Regions from separate parts of the Paenibacillus sp. JNU01 genome, predicted to be linked through region 2. Evidence: riboswitches for the same ligand, from Rfam matches in the RefSeq annotation. Region 2 holds a riboswitch; the other holds the start of a gene.
The links. Region 2 has a riboswitch for S-adenosylmethionine ahead of mmuP (S-methylmethionine permease). Riboswitches for the same ligand answer to the same signal wherever they lie in the genome.
Positions count from the first base shown of each region.

Region 1: it holds a riboswitch for S-adenosylmethionine, as region 2 does, so the genes downstream of both, metA (homoserine O-acetyltransferase MetA) here and mmuP (S-methylmethionine permease) in region 2, are expected to answer to the same signal.

Region 1 covers NZ_CP169723.1:6,005,481-6,012,990, reverse strand. The annotation lists gene NLBNIHML_RS26450 (aldo/keto reductase) at 1-33, opposite strand, end outside; gene mqnC (cyclic dehypoxanthinyl futalosine synthase) at 262-1,398, opposite strand; gene NLBNIHML_RS26440 (trans-sulfuration enzyme family protein) at 1,640-2,812, opposite strand; gene NLBNIHML_RS26435 (PLP-dependent transferase) at 2,809-3,996, opposite strand; gene metA (homoserine O-acetyltransferase MetA) at 4,021-4,938, opposite strand; SAM riboswitch class I at 5,174-5,297, opposite strand; gene corA (magnesium/cobalt transporter CorA) at 5,749-6,684, shown strand; gene NLBNIHML_RS26420 (HRDC domain-containing protein) at 6,755-7,510, opposite strand, start outside.
Region 2 covers NZ_CP169723.1:3,047,215-3,054,724, reverse strand. The annotation lists gene NLBNIHML_RS13290 (spore germination protein) at 1-6, shown strand, start outside; gene NLBNIHML_RS13285 (GerAB/ArcD/ProY family transporter) at 47-1,147, shown strand; gene NLBNIHML_RS13280 (Ger(x)C family spore germination protein) at 1,144-2,346, shown strand; SAM riboswitch class I at 2,417-2,519, shown strand; partial or broken gene mmuP (S-methylmethionine permease) at 2,611-4,021, shown strand; gene mmuM (homocysteine S-methyltransferase) at 4,001-4,975, shown strand; gene NLBNIHML_RS13265 (ABC transporter permease) at 5,077-7,479, opposite strand; gene NLBNIHML_RS13260 (ABC transporter ATP-binding protein) at 7,483-7,510, opposite strand, start outside.

The DNA of each region.
Region 1 (7,510 bases), 3.0 Mb from region 2:
CAGTTCGGTCTTTCCAAGTGTTCTTCTCTTCATTGGTTTGCCCCTTCCAACATGTCTGACTACACAAGTTCCTTTTCATTGTAACAGTTCAATTACAATATAAAATATCGCCAATTGCGTAACATGTACTGTTTAATGACCTCAATCTCCAGAAAAAATCAAAAAGCCCGCCGTTCCTCCAGACGGAGTAATCAGCGGGCATGCTTCATAAATACTCATCTAACGATCAGCATATATGGAAGTGGTATACAAATATTATAATTAGTTCTGCATTACGAAATCTTCATGCACGGTATTCTCTTCATCGAACATGCGCAAGATGTCGTAACGGGTGTTACGTTGTGCGGGAATATAACCGGCCTCTCGAATCAAACGTAAAATGGATTCAATGTTCACTTTGTAAGTTGCACCCGCAGCAGATACAACGTTCTCTTCAATCATGGTGCTGCCGAAGTCATTACATCCAAATTCAAGCGACTTCTTACCGATCTCAGGACCCATGGTTACCCAAGAGGATTGAATGTTCTTAATATTATCAAGCACCAGTCGGCTGATGGCTACAGTCTTCAAGTACTCTTCCGGCGTCTGACGCTCCAGCTTAAGGTTGGTATTGTCTGGCTGGAAAGTCCAAGGAATGAACGCCAGGAAACCTTCGGAATCATACTTGTTCGCAATACATTCATCCTGAGCTTCACGTACACGGAGCAAGTGTAAAGCACGCTCTTCCATCGATTCACCAAGGCCGATAACCATCGTTGCCGTGGTATTCATGCCGATGCGGTGTGCAGTTTGCATAACGTCCATCCAATCCCGCCATGAACCTTTCAAACGGCTGATTTTCCGACGTGTACGGTCATCCAGAATTTCAGCGCCGCCGCCAGGCAAGGAATCCAGTCCAGCTTCGTGTATAGCACGAACAACCTCTTCCAATGTAAGGCCATCGGAGACTTCAACCATTTTCATAATCTCAGCAGGTGAGAACGAGTGCATCGTGATGTTCGGGAAACGCTCCTTGATGGCTTTCAACAGGTCTGTATAATAGCTGAAAGGCAAGTTTGGATTCGTTCCACCTTGCATCAAAATTTCGGTACCATTCACATCTTCCGTTTCCTGAATCTTCTGGAAAATAACTTCATCTGGAAGCACATAACCTTCATCTGAACCAGGTCTGCGGTAGAAAGCACAAAAACGGCAGTACACATCACACACGTTCGTGTAGTTGACGTTACGCCCAATTACAAATGTTCTGTATGGCTCAGGGTGCATGCGTTTCATAACGACATTAGCAGCTGCCCCGATTTTGTCCACTTCATTGGATTCAAATAACTGAATCGTGTCTTCCAAGTCCAAACGTTCGCCCCGAAGGGCTTTATCTAAGATACGGTCTACCGTACTCATCGTAAAAAAGCCTCCCTCATGAAGAGAAATTATATAACGATCCGTCCCAACTTGTTCAAAAGAAGCAAGTTCTGGTGGCAACATCGCATTTCTGTACTCCACATATCGTAACACAGGTTACATGTGAAAAAAAGCACCTTATGTACAGGTGCTTTAAAAATAAGTAAAATTTTTTACATATGGAATGGAATTTATCCGAACTTAAGTGATACTCATAAGGGTATTTGGACACTCCCTTTTGTTAGGATTCCTGAAGTGCTTGTTCCAAATCTACAATCAGATCTTCGATATCTTCCAGACCTACCGAGAAACGCAGCAACCCGTCTGTAATGCCACGGTCCCGGCGAACCTCAGCCGGCATTGCTGCATGAGACATCATCGCTGGGTAGGACAGAATACTCTCGACAGCTCCCAGGCTTACAGCAACAATGGGTAGCTTCACCCGGTTAAGAACTGCTTTTGCACGATCTCCTGAACCGACGTCAAATGAAACGACAGCTCCATATCCTGTTGACTGGCGCTCATGTGCCTCTCGGCCCGGATGATCCTCCAGTCCAGGGTAAAAGACAGCGGTAATATCACTGCGCTCATTAAGCCATGCCGCAAGTCTGGCTGTACTCCGTTCACTATGAGCCATACGAGCCCCCAAGGTTTTCATCCCGCGCATCAGAAGCCAGGATTCTTGTGCCCCGAGTACAGTTCCAAGTCCATTTTGCAACTGTTTCAGTTGTACGCCAAGTGATTCCGTGCGAGCAACTGCTAAGCCTGCCAGCACATCACTATGCCCCCCTAGGAACTTGGTAGCACTATGTACGACGATATCCACACCAAGCTCAATTGGACGCTGATAGTACGGTGTCATAAAGGTGTTATCCAGAATCGTGATCAGGTCATGTTCCTTCGACCAGTCAGTTACGGCAGCGATATCCGTAATACGCAGAGTAGGGTTGGACGGTGTTTCCATATAAACTGCCTTGGTGTTCGGCTTGAGCGCCGCTTTTACTTCATCTATATTGGTCATGTCCACAAAAGTCGTCTCAATCTGCATACGGCTTAATATGGAAGTAAGCAACCGATATGTGCCTCCATATACATCTTCCGTTACAATCATGTGATCCCCTGCGGAGAACATCATGAACACGCTGGAGATCGCAGCCATCCCCGATGAATAGGCGAATCCTCGCGCTCCGCCCTCCAGCAGTGTGATGTAATCTTCCAGAGCCTGACGTGTCGGATTACCCGAACGACTGTAATCATGTTGAGGCGGATTGAAGATATCAAAATGATGGAAGGTTGAGGCTTGATAGATTGGCACACTGGAGGCTCCAGTTGTTTTGTCAATTTCATCACCAAAATGAAGCAATTTGGTATCAAATTTCAATTCAGAATTGGGCTTGTTGTTGGACTCACTCATGAGTGCACGCCTCCTTCAACTTCCTGTTGTGCAGCTGTCAGAGCATTGCCAAGATCTGCAATCAGATCATCCGCATGTTCAATGCCTACAGAGAACCGGAGCAGTCGGTCATCGACACCTACAGCATCACGAATTTCAAGCGGAATATCCGCATGCGTTTGTACCGCTGGGTAGGTCATGAGTGATTCCACTCCACCGAGACTTTCGGCAAAAGCAATCAGTTTGATATGACGCAGCAATGGTTCAACGTAACGTGCATCCTTCACTTTAAAAGAGAAAATACCTGTGTTACCTGTGGATTGTTTATTTTGTATCTCATACCCTGGATGATCCGACAGGCCTGGATGATACACTTCACCCACTGCTGGATGCTCAAGCAAATATTTGGCAATGGTAAGCGCATTGTACTCATGACGCTCCATGCGAAGAGCCAGCGTTTTCATGCCTTTCATCAACTGGTAGGAGTCACTTGGAGACAATACCGCTCCAATGGAATTATGCAGGAACGCCATCTCTGCAGATAATGCCTCACCCTTGGTTATAATTAGTCCGGCCAGCACATCATTGTGTCCGCCCAGATATTTGGTAGCGCTATGAATGATGATATCGGCACCCAGTTCAATCGGACGTTGGAAAAATGGAGTCAACAACGTGTTGTCAACAATGGTCAACAGGTTGTAACTTTTCGCCCAGGAAGCAACGGCTTCCACATCGGTGATCATCATCAATGGATTGGTTGGTGTCTCAATAAATACCGCTTTGGTATTTGGCTGACGAACCTTCTCCAGTGCTGCCAGGTCATTCGTATCTACATAACTGGCAGTTACGCCAAAACGAGACAGAATGCGTTCAAGCAGACGATAGGTTCCACCGTATAGATCCAACGATACAATCAGATGATCCCCTTGACCAAACATGGCAAAGATCGTTTGCAGGGCAGCCATACCCGAGCTACAGGCAAACCCCGCATCACCGGACTCCAGCGCTGCGGCTGCTTCTTCCAATACCTTACGGGTTGGATTCGTCGTACGAATATAATCAAACCCCGTGCTTTGTCCTAGCTTCGGGTGGCGAAACGCAGTGGATTGATAGATCGGAAAGTTAATGGCGCCTGTTACCGGTTCATTGATGGACCCTATTTGTGCTAAGCGGCTTTCGATTTTCAACTTGTTGTTGTCTTCCATTGCTGCATCCTCCTGTAATCTCGATTAGATTTGCGGGCCAATATCGTAAGGTGTTTCTTGATACACATAGTAATTGAGCCAGTTAGAGAATAATAAGTTGGCATGAGCTCGCCAAGTAGCCGGTGGTATACGGGAAGGGTCGTCATTCGGATAATAATGTCTAGGTAGTGCAATATCCAATCCTTTGGCTACATCCCGGTCATACTCCCACTTTAATGAGAACGGGTCGTACTCGGCATGACCTGTGGCAAAAATTTGTTTGCCGTCTTTGGTCGCAACCAGGAAGATACCCGCTTCCTCGGATTCAGCCAAAATCTCTAAATTTTCATTCTTTTCAATATCTTCGCGTCTCACTTCCGTATGACGGGAATGTGGAACGTTGAATACTTCATCAAATCCACGCAACAATGGAACATGTGGTTTATTGATCGTATGTGGGAAAACGCCAAAGCACTTTTCATCAAGTGGTACTTTCGGCACATCAAAATGATGGTATAAACCTGCTTGGGAAGCCCAACATATGTGGAGGGTTGAAGTCACATTGGTTTTGGTCCATTCGAAGATCTCCTGGATCTCATTCCAATAGTTCACGTCTTCGAAATCCATCTGTTCCACCGGGGCACCCGTAATAATCATGCCATCGAAACGTCGGTGTTCAATCTCGTCGAAGGTTTTATAGAACAGATCCAAATACTCCTGAGACGTATTCTTCGACGTATGGGATTTGGGGTGTACGAGAACAACATCCACCTGAATAGGCGTGTTTCCGACCAGACGAAGCAATTGTGTTTCGGTCGTTTCCTTTGTCGGCATCAGGTTTAATATAGCGATACGGAGTGGACGAATATCCTGCTGGTATGCAGAAGTTTCATCCATGACGAAGATATTCTCTCCTTCAAGTACTTCTTTTGCTGGTAAAGTATCCGGAATTTTGATTGGCATGGTAAGTCTAACTCCTCCTTGTGCATAGATAGATGCAGCCGCCACTGGCTTGATGTCTTCACATCAATACAGTGACAGACTGCCTTGAGCTTGTAAAAACATTGAATTGCTCTTTCATCCAACGTTACAAACAACCTCAAGTTCCTTAGCGAAAATCACTGCTGAGAAGTCGGGGCATATGACAAAGACCTTCCTCGGATTTCGAGAAAGGTCATATGTAAATAGATATGCGCCTCTCTCATCTCTCAGTTACAACAGTGCCACTTGACACTAGGTCGCTGCAAGAATTAGCACCGTGCGGTATACCGCCGGTTGCCGGGTTTCATCGGGCCAGTCCCTCCACCTACTCTTGATAAGATTTCGCTGTATTAGATTGTAATTTAATATGGTTCACCGTCTACTTTATTACATTAATGCCTTTACGTCAAGGTGCAGTTCTATGTCTGCTGTCCAGATCGGAACCGTTCTTCATCCGTTGTCATACACTGCCTCAGGGCGCGAAATAGACACATTTTTGCGCTTGAAAGCACCTTGTACCAGCGGTATACTAAACAAGGTGTTATAAACCCTTATGTGAGAGGTGACATATTAAATGGATGGCGACCCGAGGCCTGACTGGCAGCCGAATTCCGACAAACTGCATAGAGAATTGACATCAGCATGCCGGCAGCGGGACGTGACTTCCGTTTGATTATATAGTGAACGCAGCCCTGATCTCCAGGCTCCGCTGCCGACCGGCTGATTTGTTCTTTTTGCGCCCATAATGATAATATCCGCCGAGTTGGCGGGTGCAGAAGGAGTAGATTAACGATGAAAATCCGGTTGGTAAACAACGGTGTGTTTATTCCGGTGGACGATATTCAGCAGGCGCTGACTCCACCAGCGGAAGGATTTTACTGGATTGATGCAGATGTAGACGATTTGGCGGTACTTCAACCGCTGTTCTTGATGCATGATCTGGCTGTGGAAGACTGTCTTAGTGACGAAGAACAACGTCCGAAGATTGAAATTTATGAGAACCATTATTTTATTGTGATCAATAGCATACGTTTCGATGATGAAGAGATTTTTCTGCGTGCAGTCAACTTGTTCCTCGGCAGACATTTTATTATTAGTGTTACGAAGCAAAAGGTCAGCGAATTGCGCACACTGAAACCAATCCTGTGGGAACAGGAAATCAGTACACCGGATCGTCTGCTCTATTTGCTGGTTGACTTGATTGTTGATAATTATTTCACCGTAGGTGACCGAATTGAAGCACGGATTGAGAAGCTTGAGGAAGACATTCTGATGCATACCAAAAAGTCACATCTGAATGAAATCATCGGGCTGCGCAGTGAGATTCTGTGGCTGAAAAAAGTCCTTGGACCTCAGAAAGAGGTCATTAACACACTGAACAAAAAAGACCTGCGTCTCATCGATGATCAACTGCAAAAGTATTTCAGTGACATCTATGAAAATGCCGTAAAAATATCGGAAACCTTTGAGACTTATCGCGACCTGATGGGCAACTTGCGAGAAGCCTACCAATCCAGTATAGCGAACCGGGCGAATGAGATCATGCGTGTGTTTACCGCCATTACCACGGTCTTCATGCCGCTGACGGTTATTACCGGTATATACGGTATGAACTTTACGAATATGCCCGAGCTTAACTGGAAATACAGCTATTTTGTTGTGATTGGCCTGATGGTTACACTGGGCCTGAGCATGTTCTTCATTTTCCGCAAAAAAGACTGGGTATGAACTCGTACGAAATAACAAAGACGATGCGCTCCTCTTGGAGGAACGCGTCGTCTTTTTCTATACCCTGCAACTAACTTACATTCCGCTCTGTCTCTGCATGCCGACGGAAGCGGATGCGAATCATGCGCAGTTTTTCATAGACCTGCTCCAGACTTCCTCCGTCGGGCTTCTCCGCTCCATACACCTTATGTAATACTGGCTTCAGGAACGTATCTCCCAGCTCCTCATATGCACTCCATACAGCCTCTTGTTCGTTCTCTGGCATCACAGCAAGCTCCACATCAAGAAGGCAATCGGTGTCATAACCTTCGAGATCCAGTGCCTCTAACAGCTCAATCAACTCGCGTCGGGATAATCCGGATCGATTAACGATTTCTTCTAACGTATGCCCTTCCTTCATGCCTTCAAGCACCTGCTTGCGCGTGGTGAACTTATCAAGTTCCTGTTTGTACTTCTGCTCTCTCTGCTTGTATAACCAGTTCTCATACTCTTCTTCCTTCAGCGCCGTGTACACCCATTCAAGCGGGAATGTCGTTGAACGCTCCAACCCGTTCGTAATCTCCATCCATTCAGCACCATAGTCGGTCGCTTTGCTCTCCCCTACGCCCGGCAATTGCATCAGTTCATCCATCGATTGCGGCACAAAGGCACTGATCAAACGCAGCAGACGATTCGTTGCAATAAAATACGGTGCCTTCCTGTCAGACACGGCTCTCTTTCTACGCCAGGCGCACAAATCCGTATATAACTGCTCATTGCCGTATAACTCACTGTAACAATGGAGTCGCTGCCCACCATAACTGCGCAACTTCAAATCATCATTCTC
Region 2 (7,510 bases):
AAGTAATCAAATTTTCCATCTACAGAAGCTCTGGAGGTGAACTAAAGTGAATGGCTCCCCACAAAAGATAACCACGACACAGGCCGTTATAATTATTGTGAATTACATGCTTGGTGCCGGGATCCTGACGTTACCTCGAACGACCAGTAAGGCTGTCGGAACACCGGATGTCTGGATATCCATTATTCTGTCGGGACTGATTATTGCAGGTGTCGGCATTATTCTGGTTACCTTGTGTCGCAGATTTCCGGGGAAAACGGTATTCCAGTTCACCCGTGAAATTACGGGGAGCTGGATTGCTTACATATTGGGATTTGCCATGATTATGTATTTTATGGTGATTGCCGCATTCGAAATTAGAGTCATGGCTGAAGTAACAGGGATGTATCTGCTTGAACGTACGCCCACATGGGCGATTGTTATGGTCTTCATGTGGATCGGTATATATATGATCTCAGGCGGACTTGGTGTCATAATACGGGTGTTCGAGATTATTCTACCGATTACAATCATTATATTTGTCATTGAAATTCTGCTGAGTAATCAGCTATTTGAGATTGGAAATCTTAGACCAGTGCTCGGCGAAGGTCTTATGCCTGTTTTCAAAGGACTTAAGCCTTCTCTATTATCATATACGGGGTATGAGGTGATGCTAATCATGACTGCTTATATGAAAAATCCGAAGAAAAGCAATAAGGCGATGAGCTGGGGCATACTTATATCCACCATTATATATTTGATTACGGTTGTCATGGTTGTAGGTAGCCTGTCCCTGGATGGAATCAAAACTCGAACCTGGCCAACGCTGGATTTGGTGAGAAGCTTCGAGATACAGGGATTAATATTCGAACGATTTGAATCCTTATTGCTGGTCATCTGGATTATGCAGATTTTTTCGACTACCGCGATCACACATTACTGTGCTTCGGTGGGTATTCGTGATTTGTTCCGTTCCAAAAAAATGAAGGGGATTATGTATGGTCTGCTTCCATTCATTTATGTGACAGCCATGATGCCCAAAACGGTGGATGATACTTTTGCACTTGGAGATATGCTGGGTAATGCATCTGTGTTTTTATTTGGCATTCTTCCTATGGTGTTACTGTTGATAAGTCTGATTCGCAAAAAAGGAGGCAAACATGCATGATGCCATTCCGTATGCTCTTACGTTTAGCTTCTGCCTTTTGTATTCTGTTGACGCTGTCCGGATGCTGGAGCAGTCGGGAAATAGAGGATTTAAGTCTCTATGTTGGTCTTGGAATCGATGTCGGCAAAGAGACGGAATTCGAGAAAGACATCGCTGCTCAAGGAGGCTCATATCCTAAGAAGAACTATGTAACTGCCACGGTGCAGATCGCTCCGGGCTTCTCCAACAGTCAATCGAGCCAGCAATCCGGTTCTCCTTCTTCCGGCAAAACATCCTATGCCAATGAACAGCTCAGTGGAGATTCCATGTTGCAAATCTTCCGTCAGTTTGCGTTAAGGCGGGATCGACCACTTATTGGACATCATCTGAAAGTTATCGTCGTTTCCAAGGATATTGCCAAAAAATATGGTTTGGACCAATTGCTTGATTTTGTACTACGGGATAATGATATTCGACCGAACTGCCTGGTGCTGATCAGTCATCATTCTGCATTAGATGTGTTGACTTCACAGGACCCGTCTCGGATTCCGGCATTTTATCTCACAGGAATTACGAACAATTCGTACTTGTCCAACAAAATATTGGATCCTGTATTATTGTCTAAGTTAGATGCACAGATGCAGTCCGGTTCCAGCTTTCTGCTGCAAAATGTGTTGAATTCCCATGGAGAGGACAAGTTCTCTGGAGGTAGCATTTTTGATGGAAAAACAACGAAATTCATTGGAGAACTTAGTCAAACAGATCTTGAGGGTTTGTCATGGCTCAATTCCAAAAAAAAAGGAGGTGTCTTAAAAACACATAACAAGCAAGGATTCACCGTGGTATATGAAATCAAGAAGAAAAAGGTGAAAATTATTCCCAAGGTGGTCGGCAATGATATTTCATTCCATGTGAAGACTGAATCCGAAGGCTGGCTGATGGAGGATTGGCGCGCTCCCGAGGAAGAGGAAAAAGGTGAATATCTAAGAGAATTGGAAAAGGATTTTGCTGAGCTGGCCGAACAACAGATTCGTCAGGTGTTGTACAAACTTCAGCATACTTATAAAGTCGATGTAGCGGATTTTCGGGACAGCTTGCGTATTAAACATCCAAAGACATGGAAGAAAGTCAAAGGTGATTGGGATAAAATTTTCAGTACCGTGCCGATCACGTATGAGGTAAAGACCACCATTACCAATCCAGGGTCTTCCACAGAATAGCGAGATGTGCCATTTATGATATAAATATTGACACATTCATAATCAATCGCTATATTTATAAAAAATCATTTTCTTATCCAGAGAGGTGGAGGGACTGGCCCTTAGAAACCTCAGCAACAGATCTGAAGGATACTGTGCTAATTCCAGCGGGTGAACAGCCTGATAGATAGGAGCGTTTGTTTTTATTTGTCAGTAACGGCGCACTCTTTAGGAAGAGTGGGTCTTTTTTGTTTTTTCTGGATGAAGAAGTAGGGAGCAGCAGGTATGGAGAACAACAACGACAAAGGGCATTTTCAGCGGAAGATGCAGGCACGGCATGTGGTCATGCTCTCTCTGGGTGGCGTCATTGGAACGGGATTATTCCTGAGCTCGGGTTATACGATTCAGCAGGCGGGACCACTGGGAACTATTCTTTCCTACTTGATTGGAGCGATCGTAGTATATCTGGTGATGCTCTGTCTTGGTGAACTGTCTGTTCATATGCCAGAGACGGGAGCATTTCATAGTTATGCGGCAAGATATATTGGACCAGCAACAGGCTACACGGTGGCTTGGTTGTACTGGTTAACCTGGACTGTTGCGCTTGGCTCTGAATTCACAGCCGCCGGTCTGCTTATGCAGCGTTGGTTCCCATCGGTAAATGTATGGATATGGAGCGCACTTTTTGCACTGATGATCTTTTTGTTCAATGCTTTAACGGTAAAACTTTTTGCGGAATCCGAGTTCTGGTTCTCATCTGTCAAAGTAGTTACCATCGTAATCTTCATTATTATCGGTGGCGCAGCCATGTTTGGGTTCATCCCCATGGGGGATGCTGAACCGGCTCCATTCCTTTCCAATATTACAGCATCCGGGTGGTTCCCTCATGGGGCTACAGCGATATTGATGACTATGCTTGCTGTAAATTTTGCATTCTCAGGCACTGAGTTAATCGGTATTGCCGCCGGGGAGACGGAGAATCCGGAAAAGACGATTCCCAAAGCTATTCATACCACACTGTGGCGTTTGGTTATTTTCTTCATCGGAACGATTGTTATCTTGTCGGCCTTGCTGCCCATGTCGGACGCCAGTGTATTGGAAAGTCCTTTTGTAGCGGTAATGGAGCGGGTGGGTGTACCCTACGCTGCAGACATTATGAACTTTGTTATTCTGACGGCAATTCTCTCTGCTGCCAATTCGGGCCTCTATGCATCTTCACGGATGCTCTGGTCTCTGGCTGACAAAAGAACGATCTCTCCGTGGTTTGCCAAATTGACCAAGCGCGGGGTACCGCTGAATGCACTTCTGATCAGTATGGTGGGTGGTGCACTGGCTTTGCTGTCCAGCATCATTGCGCCAGGTACGGTGTATATTACGCTGGTCTCCATATCAGGTCTGGCTGTCGTTGCCGTATGGATGAGCATCAGCGCTTCCCAGTACATGTTCCGCAGACAGTATATCCGGGAAGGACATGCGATCAAAGATCTGGTCTACCGCACACCACTGTATCCGGTGGTACCGATTGTTTCATTTATATTATGCCTGGCTTCATGTATAGGTATTGCTTTCGACCCGACACAGCGAATTGCGCTGTATTGTGGGATTCCATTTATCGCAGTATGTTACGCAGCTTATTATCTGACAGAACGTGTGAATAAGAAAAGAGGACAAGTACATGACACAAACCCAACCGACTAACCCGATAGAACAGATCCTGAGTGAACATCCGGTCATGATTCTGGATGGAGCGCTGGCGACGGAACTCGAACAGCATGGATGTGATCTGGATGATCCATTATGGTCTGCTCGTGTGTTGCTTGAGAATCCGGATGTTATTGTTCAGGTCCATACGGATTATTTTCGAGCAGGAGCCGACTGTGCGATTACATCCAGTTATCAGGCGACAGTGGATGGCTTCCGCAAGAGAGGCATCGGCGAGCAAGCAGCGTTGGACCTGATTCGCAAGACGGTGGAACTGGCTGCACAGGCGAGAGATGACGTATGGGCAGAAGTGCAAACCTCTGATATCTCGGTGACAGGATTCTTGGCTCGGCCACGACCGTTGGTTGCTGCATCCGTTGGACCCTACGGCGCTTATCTAGCTGATGGATCGGAGTACATCGGTCACTACGGTGTATCAGATGAAACGCTGGCTGCATTCCATCGTCCGCGGATGGCCGCGTTGCTTGAAGCGGGTGCTGATATTCTGGCTTTTGAGACCATACCATCCTTGCAGGAAGCACAGGTGCTGGTTGATTTGCTGAAGGAGTTTCCTCATGCCTATGCCTGGCTATCCTTTTCATTAAAAGATGGGACAAGCATCAGCGAAGGTACGCCGCTTAAGACATGTGCACAGACGTTTGGCTCCGAGCCGCAGATCACTGCGATTGGCCTGAACTGTGCTCCTATGGAAGTGGTGACGGAAGCCGTGAGTATTTTGAGCCGTGCCAGCGATAAACCTGTTATTGTGTATCCGAACTCGGGGGAAGTATACGATGCAGCAACGAAGACGTGGAGTGGACAGGGTACATGTGGCAGTATGAGTGATGCTTCGGAACAGTGGGTTGCTGCGGGCGCACGGATTATTGGCGGCTGCTGCCGAACTACGCCACATCAGATTGGTGAACTTGCGAAGAAGTGGCGGAGCTGAAGTATATTTAGCCGATCCAGATCTGCGTGGAAAAGCCCTTTCTTATCTTATAAAGGATAGGAAAGGGCTTCTTTTGCATGAGCATACCTTCTTGCTACACTTTATTCCACGACAAGAATACGCGGCGATGCCTGACGAATCACCTTGGACGATACCCAGGATCCTAGAGCTGCGGCAACAATACTCAGACAAGCAAAGAGTATAATGCCTCCCCAGTTCAGAATGAGAGGAATCTGTACGATACCGTATCCGGATAGGACTTTTTCAAGTAACAGGGGGAGAAGGTATACGCCTACAATGACTCCAAGCATTGAACCAATCAGAGCTAATGCAACTACTCCGGCAGCAATGGAGAACCGGATTTTTCCAGATGTCATTCCAATCGACTTATATATGCCATATGTCTTGCTCTCTTTGCGAATGCTGATCCGGCAGGTGCTGAAAATAATAATGAATGTAACCAAAATGAACAGCAGACCAATTAGAGCCATGGGGTACACCAGAATGCTTGCAGCTTCTGCATAAACAGAATCCAGCAGCGTTTTTTGCGTGACGATGGAAGCAGAGTCTTTGAAACGCTCATTCAATTGGTTAGCAATGACATCCGCCTGTGAAGGATCGTTGACATTGATAAACGCGACATCTACATCTCTGTAATTCGGATTTACGCTTCGAACCGCTTGAGCTGTGATTCTTCCGGATACCGACAAGTCGGAGATGGCCTGATAGATGCCCGAAATCATAAACGTTCGCTTTTCTCCTTCAATGTAGAGATCCATGAGATCTCCTATATCCTTGTTAAACATCTTGGCAACACTAACTCCGATTGAAATTTCATTTTCGAGTGTCGGATTGTCTCCTCTCAACGTCTCAAAACCAAGATCCTGATAGCTTCCATCCAATACTCTTAGATAAAGACTGGTAGACTGGCTGGCCACATCGGTTGGATCATCTGGAAGGATAACTCCGGTGATGTTCCCTTGCCAGCCCACATTTTTGATGCGAGGGTCTTCTTCCAATACGTTCTGCAGCTCTGCTCTCGGAAACGTAGTTTTGTTTACAACGACTGCGGCAATGTTAGCATTGTCATAACCCCATTTGGCCGCCGTCTGATAGATTCCGGTAATGCTGGTCAGTACAACATACCCGAGAACAAGTACGGAAGCAGCCATCGTGGTTAGCAACAACATCAGAACCGAGCTTTTGCTGTTTTTGATCAGATTGCGTATACCGATGACAAAAGAGACGGGCAATTGTCCAAACAAGGCCTGGTTTGCGAGCGGTGAATTCATTCGTTGCGCCATGCGTACATTGTCGCTCTCCGACATACCGTACCGAATGGCCTGTACAGGCTCAATCATGCGAGCTTTTCTGGCGTATAACACGACGAATGAAATAATCAAGACGAGTAACAGCAGCCCTACAACAATAGCAACTCCAATGCCCTCAATTGGAAGATCACCCTGGCCAGTCCGGAGGGACGATACGGAGATGTTGATGATGAATTTGGAGACGATTACGCTAAGTACCAGCCCGGGAAGAACGGCGATGATGGACAGCAGGGCATATTGAATGACGTAAGTACCAATGGTGCCCCGGGAAGTGAGTCCCAGCGATTTAAGGATACCTATCGTTTTGTAGTTGGCCAGAATCGCATCGGATATGGTGAAGCCAATCGTAATGAGGGCAATAATCATCATGACGGCCCCTAAAAATATCATAATGAACCCGACGATCTGATTGATGATCAGATAAAAGGAGGAGATACTTTCAAATTCCATTTTGGTTTCCATAAATGGACCACCCGTCTCGCTTGTATAACGATCCCAGTAGCTGGAGTTCGTACTGTAATCATCAAAATGGATGCCCATCATGTGAATATCTTTTCCCGCAACCGTACTAAAATCATTTTGGTAATCCGTACTGTTCATCCAAATTCTTGCCGTATTGGTGAACGGTGCTCCATAAGGAACATCCACAACAATAGCTGAAACTGCGAGGTCAAGTGTGATCGATCCGGTTTTGAATTGAATGGTATCACCGACAGCAATGTTATAGGCATTCGCCATGGAAGTTGGGATCCATACGCTTCCTTGTTCAGGAGCCGAATGCTGTGTACCACTTGCAAATACAAGTTCATCTACACTCCATGGCGGAGGCGGGGTATTCATCATGTACAGATACAGGTTAGGGATGTCAGTGCCGCCAAAAGTGATGCCCGACAAGATGCGGTAAGTTAGCAAAGGTGAGACTTGAACACCGTTCTGGGCAGCCCACCAGTCATGTACAGTTTGGGGATCGTCCAGCCCTTTGTCGAACGTCAAGATCTGATGGGAACCGTTGGTTCGACTATGCATCTCGTTGAACTGGTTACCCGTATTGGCCAGGATAATGACTGATGTGGACACGAGTAGGGTAGACAGAAAAATAAGCAGGGTGATGAACAAGTTTTGAATTTTATTTCTGCTCAGATACGACAAACTAAGTTTAAACATGACTGCCATAGGTTACTCCTTCCCCGTAACCAAAGCGAAG